DNA from 3 places in the Virgibacillus sp. MG-45 genome. Region 2 is predicted to be linked to each of the others. Evidence: predicted binding sites of a transcription regulator. Region 2 holds the regulator's gene; each other region holds the start of a gene.
What was found. Region 2 encodes CtsR, which represses protease genes until heat stress. Its sites were predicted from a motif close to ATGGTCAATAAAGGTCAAACA; they were not measured.
Positions count from the first base shown of each region.

Region 1 (3,289 bases), on a different contig from region 2:
ATAATAATGCATTATGTGAGTTATTCAATGCATTTCAATTACATGCGAGAAAGCTAGAACGAAGAAATGGTTATATCGTCTATATTAAAGAAGCGGAAAAAATCACGGCATTTTTAAGTATTATTGGTGCCCACAACGCGTTGTTTAAATTTGAGGATGTTCGCATTGTACGAGATATGCGCAACTCGGTAAATCGTCTTGTGAATTGTGAAACAGCAAATTTAAATAAAACGATTGGAGCAGCCTATCGACAAATTGAAAATATCCAGTTAATTGAAAACACAGTTGGCTTGGATGCATTACCTGAAAAGCTTCGTGAAATTGCTGTATTACGTGTTCAGCATGATGATGTTACATTAAAGGAGCTAGGGGAACTTTGTGCTTCAGGTAAAATTTCTAAATCTGGTGTAAATCATCGGTTAAAGAAAATCGATGAATTTGCCGATAAGATAAGACGCGGAGAAAACATTTAAATATTCTGGAAAATTTCATTTTCATAAAGCGTGTTCCATGTTATAATATCGATAATTTACAAACAGAGACGAATCTGGGTAAAAAGAGGTATTTTAGTTGGAACGCGTTTTTTATATTTCGGTGAATATGGGGAGGGTGAATAGGTTGCTTGAACGAACGGTAAGAGTAGAACTAGAAACAGGACTCCAAGCAAGACCAGCTGCACAATTTGTACAAGAAGCAAATCGTTATGCAGCGCATTTATTTATTGAAAAGGACAAAAAACGTATTAATGCGAAAAGTATTATGGGATTAATGAGTTTAGCGGTTAGTCATGGAGAAACAATCTTACTACTTGCAGATGGATTAGATGAAGAAGCGGCATTAAATCATCTTGTAGCATATGTTTCGCGTACATAATTGAACTGCAAATAAAAAAGCTACCTTAAACGATTTGCCAAATGGCTGAGACGTTTAGAAGGTAGCTTTTTATGTTTTTTTGGATTACTTTGTATCTGGTTTGCGCTCTAGGATTTTATCAATTAATCCATAGTCTACTGCTCTTTCAGCAGTCATAAAGTTATCGCGTTCTGTATCTTGCTCGACAACTTCTAGCGGCTGTCCAGTACGTTCAGAAAGGATTTGATTCATTTTCTTTTTCATTTCAATAATTCTTCTAGCATGAATTTCGATATCTGTTGCTTGGCCTTGTGTACCTCCAAGCGGCTGGTGAATCATTACTTCACTGTTTGGTAATGCATAACGCTTTCCTTTTTCGCCCGCTGCGAGTAAAAATGCACCCATCGAAGCAGCCATTCCAGTACAAATCGTCGATACATCAGATTTGATAAATTGCATCGTATCGTAAATAGCCATACCTGCAGTAATCGAACCACCAGGGGAGTTAATATAAAGCGAAATGTCCTTACCTGGATCTTCTGCTTCTAGGAAAAGCAATTGAGCTACAATGGAATTTGCAACATTGTCATCAATTGCACTGCCAAGCATAATAATACGGTCCTTTAATAGACGAGAGTAAATATCATATGCACGTTCACCGCGGTTTGTTTGTTCAATAACTGTTGGAATTAAATTCATAAAAATCCTCCTTTTTTCGATTGCCATAACCCTTTTATTAGGTTGTAAATTTATCATAACGAAAAGGTCAATAAAGGTCAAACAAAAAGTTCTTATGTACAACATTTAATTTTAATCGGTTTCTATATTAAATATACGCACCAACATAGCACATTTCAAGCATTCCCTAATGGAATAAAACATAAACACAGGTAGAAAAAATACTTGTTTTGTTGTTATTGTCGCGTTATAATAGCCTATGTGTGTTAATTACATTTTATTAAATGCGCTCGTAGCTCAGTCGGATAGAGCAATGGTTTCCGGTGCCATGTGTCGGGGGTTCGATTCCTCTCGAGCGCGCTATAATATCGTTTTAGCAAGGGATACAATCTTTGTATCTCTTTTTTTGTGATGGAAAGTCCTTTTTGGTTGTTCTAAAACCTAGCAAAAAATAGGATTTGTTTCAGTTGAAGGAAAGATATTGGGATAGTTCATAAACTAAAAAAGGGGAGCGCAGAACTCCCCAGCCGTTACGTGGGGATTAGGGGAAATACGTAACGGCTATTTAATTAGTACGAAGAAAAAAATAATAATCAGGGGGTCGAAAAGCGAAATAAGGAAGTTCTATATTTCTACTGCTCAATTAAATTTTTAATGATAACATCTGCAATAATGGTACCAGCAGTTTTTGGTGCTACCTTTCCAGGAAGCCCAAGAGTATGGATTGCTGTTATTCCTTTCTCTTTCGCAAATTGAAAATTTGTGCCTCCGGGATTGGATGCGATATCAATTATAAGTGTCGAGTCTGATAAAGTGGAAAGCACTGTTGTATTTAGGATTTCAGTAGGAATGGTATTAATTATAATGTCCATCTCTTTTGCTTTGTCCATTTCGTTTAGGATAGAAAAAGGTATTAGTCCCATTTCTTTTGCTCGAGCAAACGCTGTAGGGTTACGTGCTCCAACGTAAACAGAGGCTCCAATCGCAGCAAACAGTCGGGCTACTGTCATCCCGACACGTCCAAATCCAAGAATCATAACACGCGCACCATGGATTGTATAGTTTGTATGTTTTATCGCTAGAGCTAATATACCTTCTGCCGTTGGAATAGCATTTAAGATGGCAACATCATCTCGTTTGAATATCTCCACTAATGTTCGATCTGTTCGTTGAATCACTGCATTTAAATACCCATTTGATATTCCCGTAAAGATTTTACAATGACTTGGCGTATTTTTGATTAACTCTTCAGTCACAATCAAGGGCTCATTTGTAAAACGAGCATGTTCAACTCTTCCCTGTGCGCTTGTTCCACTTACTGGAAGGAGCAATCCGTCCAATTGGCTAACATCCATCTTATCCAGTTTGACATGATGAATCCGATTGTGCTGAAGCTGTACCTGAACATTTTCAAAGCCGGCTAAATAAATGGTCCCATTTTGTTTTATTAATTGATGAATGACTTCTAGGTAACGGTCATCTCCCCCAATAATAAGTACAGAAAATGAATGTTTCATCCTAATAACCTCCTTCAGCATTTTGTTGATAACAGTTTCTATCTGGCGTGCAATGTTTGCATTATTATAACATATGAAGCTCCTTAATGAAGACGACCCTATTCATTAATGATGAATAAAATTAGTACCACCAGAGTAGAAAACTTTTGAACAATTTTAGGAAAACCCTTATACTCGAAAGATAGAAATTTTGGATAAAGGAAGTGGAGAAAGTGGAAAATAGCATCCGAGTAGGAATAGTA
Region 1 is NZ_JAXOFU010000004.1:112,780-116,068, forward strand. It holds gene whiA (DNA-binding protein WhiA) at 1-473, shown strand, start outside; gene SPK86_RS05950 (HPr family phosphocarrier protein) at 619-873, shown strand; gene clpP (ATP-dependent Clp endopeptidase proteolytic subunit ClpP) at 958-1,551, opposite strand; tRNA gene SPK86_RS05960 (tRNA-Arg) at 1,817-1,890, shown strand; gene dpsA (dipicolinate synthase subunit DpsA) at 2,163-3,047, opposite strand; gene SPK86_RS05970 (diaminopimelate dehydrogenase) at 3,260-3,289, shown strand, end outside.
Region 1: a site for CtsR is predicted at 1,615-1,635, ahead of clpP (ATP-dependent Clp endopeptidase proteolytic subunit ClpP). Genes of this name have one in related genera too.

Region 2 (3,289 bases):
TTCACGAGCTATTAACATATAAATAGATATTGTATTGTCTTTAGATTTAATGGGTTATTTTATAATGTTATTGTACAATAAATTATATAGCTACTAACAGGGGGGAGGAAGCGGTGATTAGTTTTGTACAAAATATGTTAGGTGATCATTTTTTATTAATTGCTGGTCGCTTGTTTTTGGCGCTTGTCCTTTCTGGATTAATTGGTTTTGAGCGTGAACTTAAAAACCACTCTGCAGGCTTTCGAACACATATACTAGTTGGCATTGCATCCTGTTTAATGATGATTTTGTCGTTGTATGGATTTGAGCATTACATTGATCGCTATGACAACATTCGTTTTGATCCTGCACGTATTCCTTCTTATGTGATTAGTGGGATCGGTTTTCTTGGTGCAGGTACAATTATGGTTTATGGTGGAACGATACGTGGTTTAACGACAGCTGCATCTATTTGGGCGGTGGCTGGACTTGGTTTAGTTGTAGGAGCAGGAATGTATGGAATTGCTATTTTAACGACATTGTTTATTTTACTAAGCTTAATTTTTTTAAATAACTTTGAGAAATTATTTAGAAAAGGGCGTTCATCAATTATTGTTGAAATTACGGTGCAGCGAGACTTACAAGTTAATGAAGTGCTTGCTGTTTTAGAACGATATGATGTATCAATTAAAAAGGTAGAAGTTGTTCAAATTGAAAATGATTTACGGAACATCTTTATAAAAATAGAAAAAGATAATCAATTAAATAGACTCACTATTTTTGAAGAGCTATCTAAAATAGAACAGGTACGGAGTATTATGGAACGAACGTAGAAAAAGCTTATTAGTTGTTACATGAAAATAGTAACGATTAATAAGCTTCTTTTTGTAGAACTTCTAAATAAATGAAGTTTTATTTTTAGTTCAAATGTTTTTTCTTATGCTAGCTTGGGTAAAATGGAGGTAGATAGTGGTTTTCTTCTGAATGGATTTGTCGTATAATAATTACATAGTCAAAGATAGTCAAAGTCAAAAATGCTAATACATGAAATGGGTTACGATAGGAGGTGAACTCATGAGCAATATTTCAGATGTAATTGAACAATACTTAAAACAAATACTGCAAGCCAAAGGAAGAAATTCCATTGAAATAAAGCGAAGTGAGATAGCCGATCAATTTCAATGTGTTCCTTCTCAAATAAATTACGTTATTAATACACGATTTACAATTGAAAAAGGATATATAGTCGAAAGTAAACGTGGTGGTGGTGGATATATTCGCATCATTCGCGTGAAGTATCAGGACAAGTCTGAATTGATTGATGAAATCATACAATTAATAAACCCTAAAGTTACACAGCAGGCTGCAATTAACGTTTTAGAAAGGTTGCTGGAGGAAAAAATCATAACAGAGCGTGAAGCGAGGTTGATGGTGAGTGCTGTTGAAAGAAGTACATTGGCATTTCAATTACCCCTTCGCGATGAAGTGCGGTCACGTATATTAACAGCGATGCTTTCTACGTTAAAATACCTGCATGATTAAATGATTTTCGATGCTGTCACAGCATTTTAAAAGGGGAGATAATCAATGGAATGTCAGGATTGTCATGAACGTCCAGCTACCTTACATTTTACACAAGTCATCAATGGCAATAAGACGGAAGTGCATGTTTGTGATGTTTGTGCGAAAGAGAAAGGTTATGTGACATACCCAGAAGAAGGCTATTCACTGCATAATTTGTTAACAGGCCTTTTCAATTTTGATAACCCATCTATGGGAAAACAGCTTCAACAGGTGACCGATTTACAATGTCCTCTATGTAAGTTAACCTTTGCCCAATTTAAACAAACTGGGAAATTTGGCTGTGCGGAATGCTATCATACGTTTTCCGATCGGCTTGATCCGATATTTCGTCGCGTCCATAGTGGGAATACGAAGCATCATGGAAAAATTCCAAAGCGCAAAGGCGGCAATTTACATTTAAAAAAGCAACTACATGCGTATAAAGACGAACTACAGCAATTAATTCAGCAGGAAGCGTTTGAAAAAGCGGCAACCGTAAGAGATAAAATTAAAGACTTGGAAAAACAGATTCAAGCAAAAAAAGCAGGTGATAATGAATGACGCTACAGCATTTCATGAATGAAGCGATAAGTCCGTGGATGCGTCAGGATGGTCCGGATAGTGATATTGTGCTTAGCAGTCGTATTCGGCTAGCTCGTAATTTTTCTGATTATGTATTTCCTATTGTCGCAGATGCTCAGGAATTAGACGATATTCGAAATTATTTCCAAGCTTATGCTCATAAGTCGTTTCAGGAATATGAGGATTTTGAGTTCATTTCAATTCGCGACTTGACAGCAATTGAAAAAAGGGTGCTTGTAGAAAAACATTTAATCAGTCCATTATTAGTAAAAAATGCTACTTCTGCTGCTGCGCTTATCTCAAAAAATGAACAAGTCTCTGTCATGATTAATGAGGAGGATCATCTGCGCGTTCAATTATATTATCCGGGCTTACAATTAACAAAGGCGTTGGAAAAGGCATTTGAATTTGATGATTGGTTAGAAGAAAACATCAATTATGCCTTTGATGAAACGAAAGGGTATTTAACAAGCTGTCCGACAAATGTAGGTACCGGCATGCGAGCATCTGTTATGATGCACTTGCCAGCATTAGCGTTAACAAAGCAATTAAATCGCATGATTCCAGCTATTAATCAACTAGGTTTGGTCGTCAGAGGTATTTATGGAGAGGGTAGTGAGGCGTTAGGAAACCTTTTTCAAATTTCCAATCAAATTACGCTTGGAAAATCTGAACAAGACATTATTGAAGATTTGCAAAGTGTTGTTCAGCAACTCATTGAACATGAGCGAGTAGCAAGGAATAGGCTAATGGAGCAGTCTCGTTATACACTGGAAGATCGAATTTTTCGCTCATATGGAGTGCTAAAGCATAGTAGAATCATGGAGTCGAAGGAAGCAGCTAATCGGTTATCAAATGTTCGGTTGGGAATTGACCTTGGTTTGATTGAAAATATTTCACGGACCATTTTGAATGAATTAGTTGTATTAACACAGCCTGGTTTTTTACAGCATTATGCGCAACGAACCTTAACCGCTGAAGAACGAGATTTCATGCGTGCATCTTTAATTCGAGAACGGTTAGCGCTCGAGTCAAATAAATGATTAATAGTTCCAAGAGTGGCTATCGTAACAAAACGAACACAACAATAATAACGTATTTATGAAGATTGAATGTAGGAGGTAATGGTATATGATGTTTGGGCGCTTTACAGAAAGAGCACAAA
Region 2 is NZ_JAXOFU010000011.1:768-4,056, forward strand. It holds gene SPK86_RS12200 (MgtC/SapB family protein) at 114-812, shown strand; gene SPK86_RS12205 (CtsR family transcriptional regulator) at 1,054-1,521, shown strand; gene SPK86_RS12210 (UvrB/UvrC motif-containing protein) at 1,567-2,103, shown strand; gene SPK86_RS12215 (protein arginine kinase) at 2,100-3,167, shown strand; gene clpC (ATP-dependent protease ATP-binding subunit ClpC) at 3,256-3,289, shown strand, end outside.

Region 3 (3,289 bases), on a different contig from region 2:
TTATTTAAAATTTTCCGAACTTTTGTTATACTGAAGAATAAATGCCAAAAGGGGTGAAGGGGAATGAATAAGGAAGATTTAATTGCTCCAGAGTTGTATAACATTGTATCGGAAGTAGAGAAGCATGCATTGAAAACAAATCAAAAAGCATTGATTTGGCAGGATGAGGAAGGTTTGACGAAGGAGATAACTTATGCTGAATTAATGCGAAATGTAAACAAAATTGGAAACGTTTTCTTAGAGTGTGGTTTAAAACAAGGAGACAAAATTCTTATTATGATTCCACGGCTTATTGAAGCTTATGAGGTATATTTAGCGGCTTTAAAGCTAGGCATTGTTATTATCCCCAGCTCAGAAATGTTAAAAACAAAAGATCTCCAATATCGTGTATCCCACGCAGATGTAAAAGCAGTGGTTAGCTATTATCCATATGTAAGCAATTATCAAGCAATAGAAGAATATAATCAGTTAGTAAAGTTCTCGGTCGGTAAGCCAGTAGATGGTTGGCTCTATCTTGATGGTTTACAGGAAGATGCGTCAGAAGACTTAACAGGCGCGAATACGAAAAGGGATGATATTGCTTTTTTACCTTATACATCGGGAACCACGGGCAATCCTAAAGGTGTCGTACATACGCATGGATGGGGGTTCGCACATTTAAAAACTGCTGCTGAAAACTGGCTTTGTATCGAAGAAGGAGATAAGGTGTGGGCAACAGCTGGACCTGGATGGCAAAAATGGATTTGGAGCCCCTTCTTATCAGTACTTGGCTCAGGTGCAACAGGCTTTGTTTATTACGGGAAATTTGACCCGAAGAAGTATTTAAGCTTACTTCAGGATGAGGAAATAAATGTGTTATGCTGTACGCCAACAGAATATCGGCTAATGGCAAAGGTAGACAATCTTGCTGACTATCAATTACCAGCACTTCATAGTGCGGTTTCGGCAGGAGAGCCTTTGAATGTAGAAGTAATTAATTTGTTTCGAACGTATTTTGATGTTACCGTTCGTGATGGTTATGGACAAACAGAGAATACGCTATTGCTTGGAATCATGAAGGATATGGAAGTGAGACCTGGATCAATGGGGAAGCCGACACCAGGAAATGATGTTGACATTATCGATGAATTTGGCGCCCCAGTAGCAACAAACGAAGTAGGAGATATTGCTGTGAAATTAGATAGCCCTGCATTGTTTCGCGAATATTATAAGGATGAGGAACGAACGCATATGTCGCGTCGAGGCGTTTATTATGTAACAGGCGATCAGGCAAAGAAAGATGCGGATGGCTATTTTTGGTTTGAAGGACGGAGCGATGACATTATTATTAGCTCTGGTTATACTATTGGTCCATTCGAGGTGGAGGATGCATTAATCAAACACCCTGCTGTGCAGGAATGTGCAGTGGTAGCAAGTCCAGATGAGATCAGGGGTAATATTGTAAAAGCATTTGTCGTCTTAAGGGAAGGGTATAATGAAAAAAGCGACGCATTTATTCAAGAGCTTCAGCAGCATGTAAAGGAGCTAACGGCGCCGTACAAATACCCTCGTGAGATTGAATTTATTGAGGAGCTACCGAAAACGACATCTGGAAAAATTAGAAGAGTAGAGTTACGACAAAAAGAAAAAGTAAAACGATCACAGTGATATAAACGAGCCGTCAGATATCTGGCGGCTTTTGACTGTCTAAGAAATTATAAAATTGCTTTCGTCGGGAGAACGGTTTATCAATAGTCACGTCTAACTCCAAGCTGCGAGGTGCGCACACGCCAATAATTTTCATCATCTCTCTTGATTCCTATAGCAAGGTTACGCCGCTGCAAACAAATATATATCATAACCTCGTACTAGAAATAATTCTTAAAAAATAAAACAAACCTCTTGAAAGTCAAAATAGGTCAGAGTATAATAAAGTCAGAAGGTCAAAGATGGTCAAATCCTTCAATCCAATTCTACGGATTAACAATAAGATGCAAAATATTTGCTTGCGTTTTATTATCCGTGTTAGATTACATCAATAAGGTCAAATATAGTCAAAGTCAAACAAACTAGATTAAATAATATATACATTAGGAGGAATGAAAGATGAAATGTCAACAATGTGGTGTCAATGAAGCTACTGTTAACATGACCATGCAAATGAACGATGAGAAAATGCAGCTTCATCTTTGTAATGGGTGCTTTAGAGAGGTACAAGGGAAAATGATGAATCCAGGCTCCTTTTTCTCTGATTCCTTCTTTAGTGGCAATGCAAATGATATGTTTGCTAACCATTATGCACAAGGGAATGGTCAAGGAGGAAGTAAAATGGGAACAAGAACTCAGCAACGTGGAAATAATGGCAATGGCTTGCTAGATCAGCTAGGAAAAAACCTTACCCACGCCGCACGTGCTGGATTGATTGATCCTGTTATTGGTCGTGACAACGAAGTAAAACGGGTTATTGAAACATTAAATAGAAGAAATAAAAACAACCCTGTTCTTATTGGTGAGCCAGGTGTAGGAAAAACAGCAATTGCTGAAGGATTAGCTTTAAAGATTGTTGAAGGAAACGTACCTGGAAAATTAGCGAATAAAGAAGTATATTTGCTTGATGTCGCATCACTTGTTGCAAACACAGGTGTTCGTGGTCAATTTGAAGAACGAATGAAGCAATTAATTAAAGAGTTACAAAATCGTAAGGATGTCATCTTGTTCGTGGATGAAATTCACTTATTAGTTGGCGCAGGTACAGCAGAAAGCTCACAAATGGATGCTGGAAACATTTTAAAGCCTGCTTTAGCCCGAGGTGAAATGCAATTAATTGGGGCAACGACATTAAAGGAATACCGTAAAATTGAAAAGGATGCTGCATTAGAGCGTCGCTTCCAACCAATTATTGTAAAAGAACCAACAACAGAAGAAGCAATCCAAATTTTAAATGGAATTAAAGATCGTTACGAAGCCTTTCATGAGGTTCGTTATTCCGAGGAAGCAATCCAAGCTTTTGTTACGTTATCTGCTCGCTATATTCAAGATCGATTTCTTCCAGATAAAGCAATTGATTTAATGGATGAAGTCGGTTCTAGATTGAATTTGGCAAACGCTGAAAAAGACTCGAATTCATTAGAAAAGCGTCTTCAGGAAGTCATTAAGGAAAAAGAAGCGGCAGCTGAAAAAGAAGACTATGAACGAGCGGCGAACCTACGTTATCAGGAAATTCAGTTGCAAAAACAGCTTGAAAAAGCAAAAGGCGAAGAGCAAGTCATTGATGTGGATGTTTCTGATATCCAATTAATTGTTGAAGAAA
Region 3 is NZ_JAXOFU010000016.1:26,034-29,322, reverse strand. It holds gene mbcS (acyl-CoA synthetase MbcS) at 64-1,647, shown strand; gene SPK86_RS14385 (ATP-dependent Clp protease ATP-binding subunit) at 2,086-3,289, shown strand, end outside.
Region 3: a site for CtsR is predicted at 1,919-1,939, ahead of SPK86_RS14385 (ATP-dependent Clp protease ATP-binding subunit). Genes of this name have one in related genera too.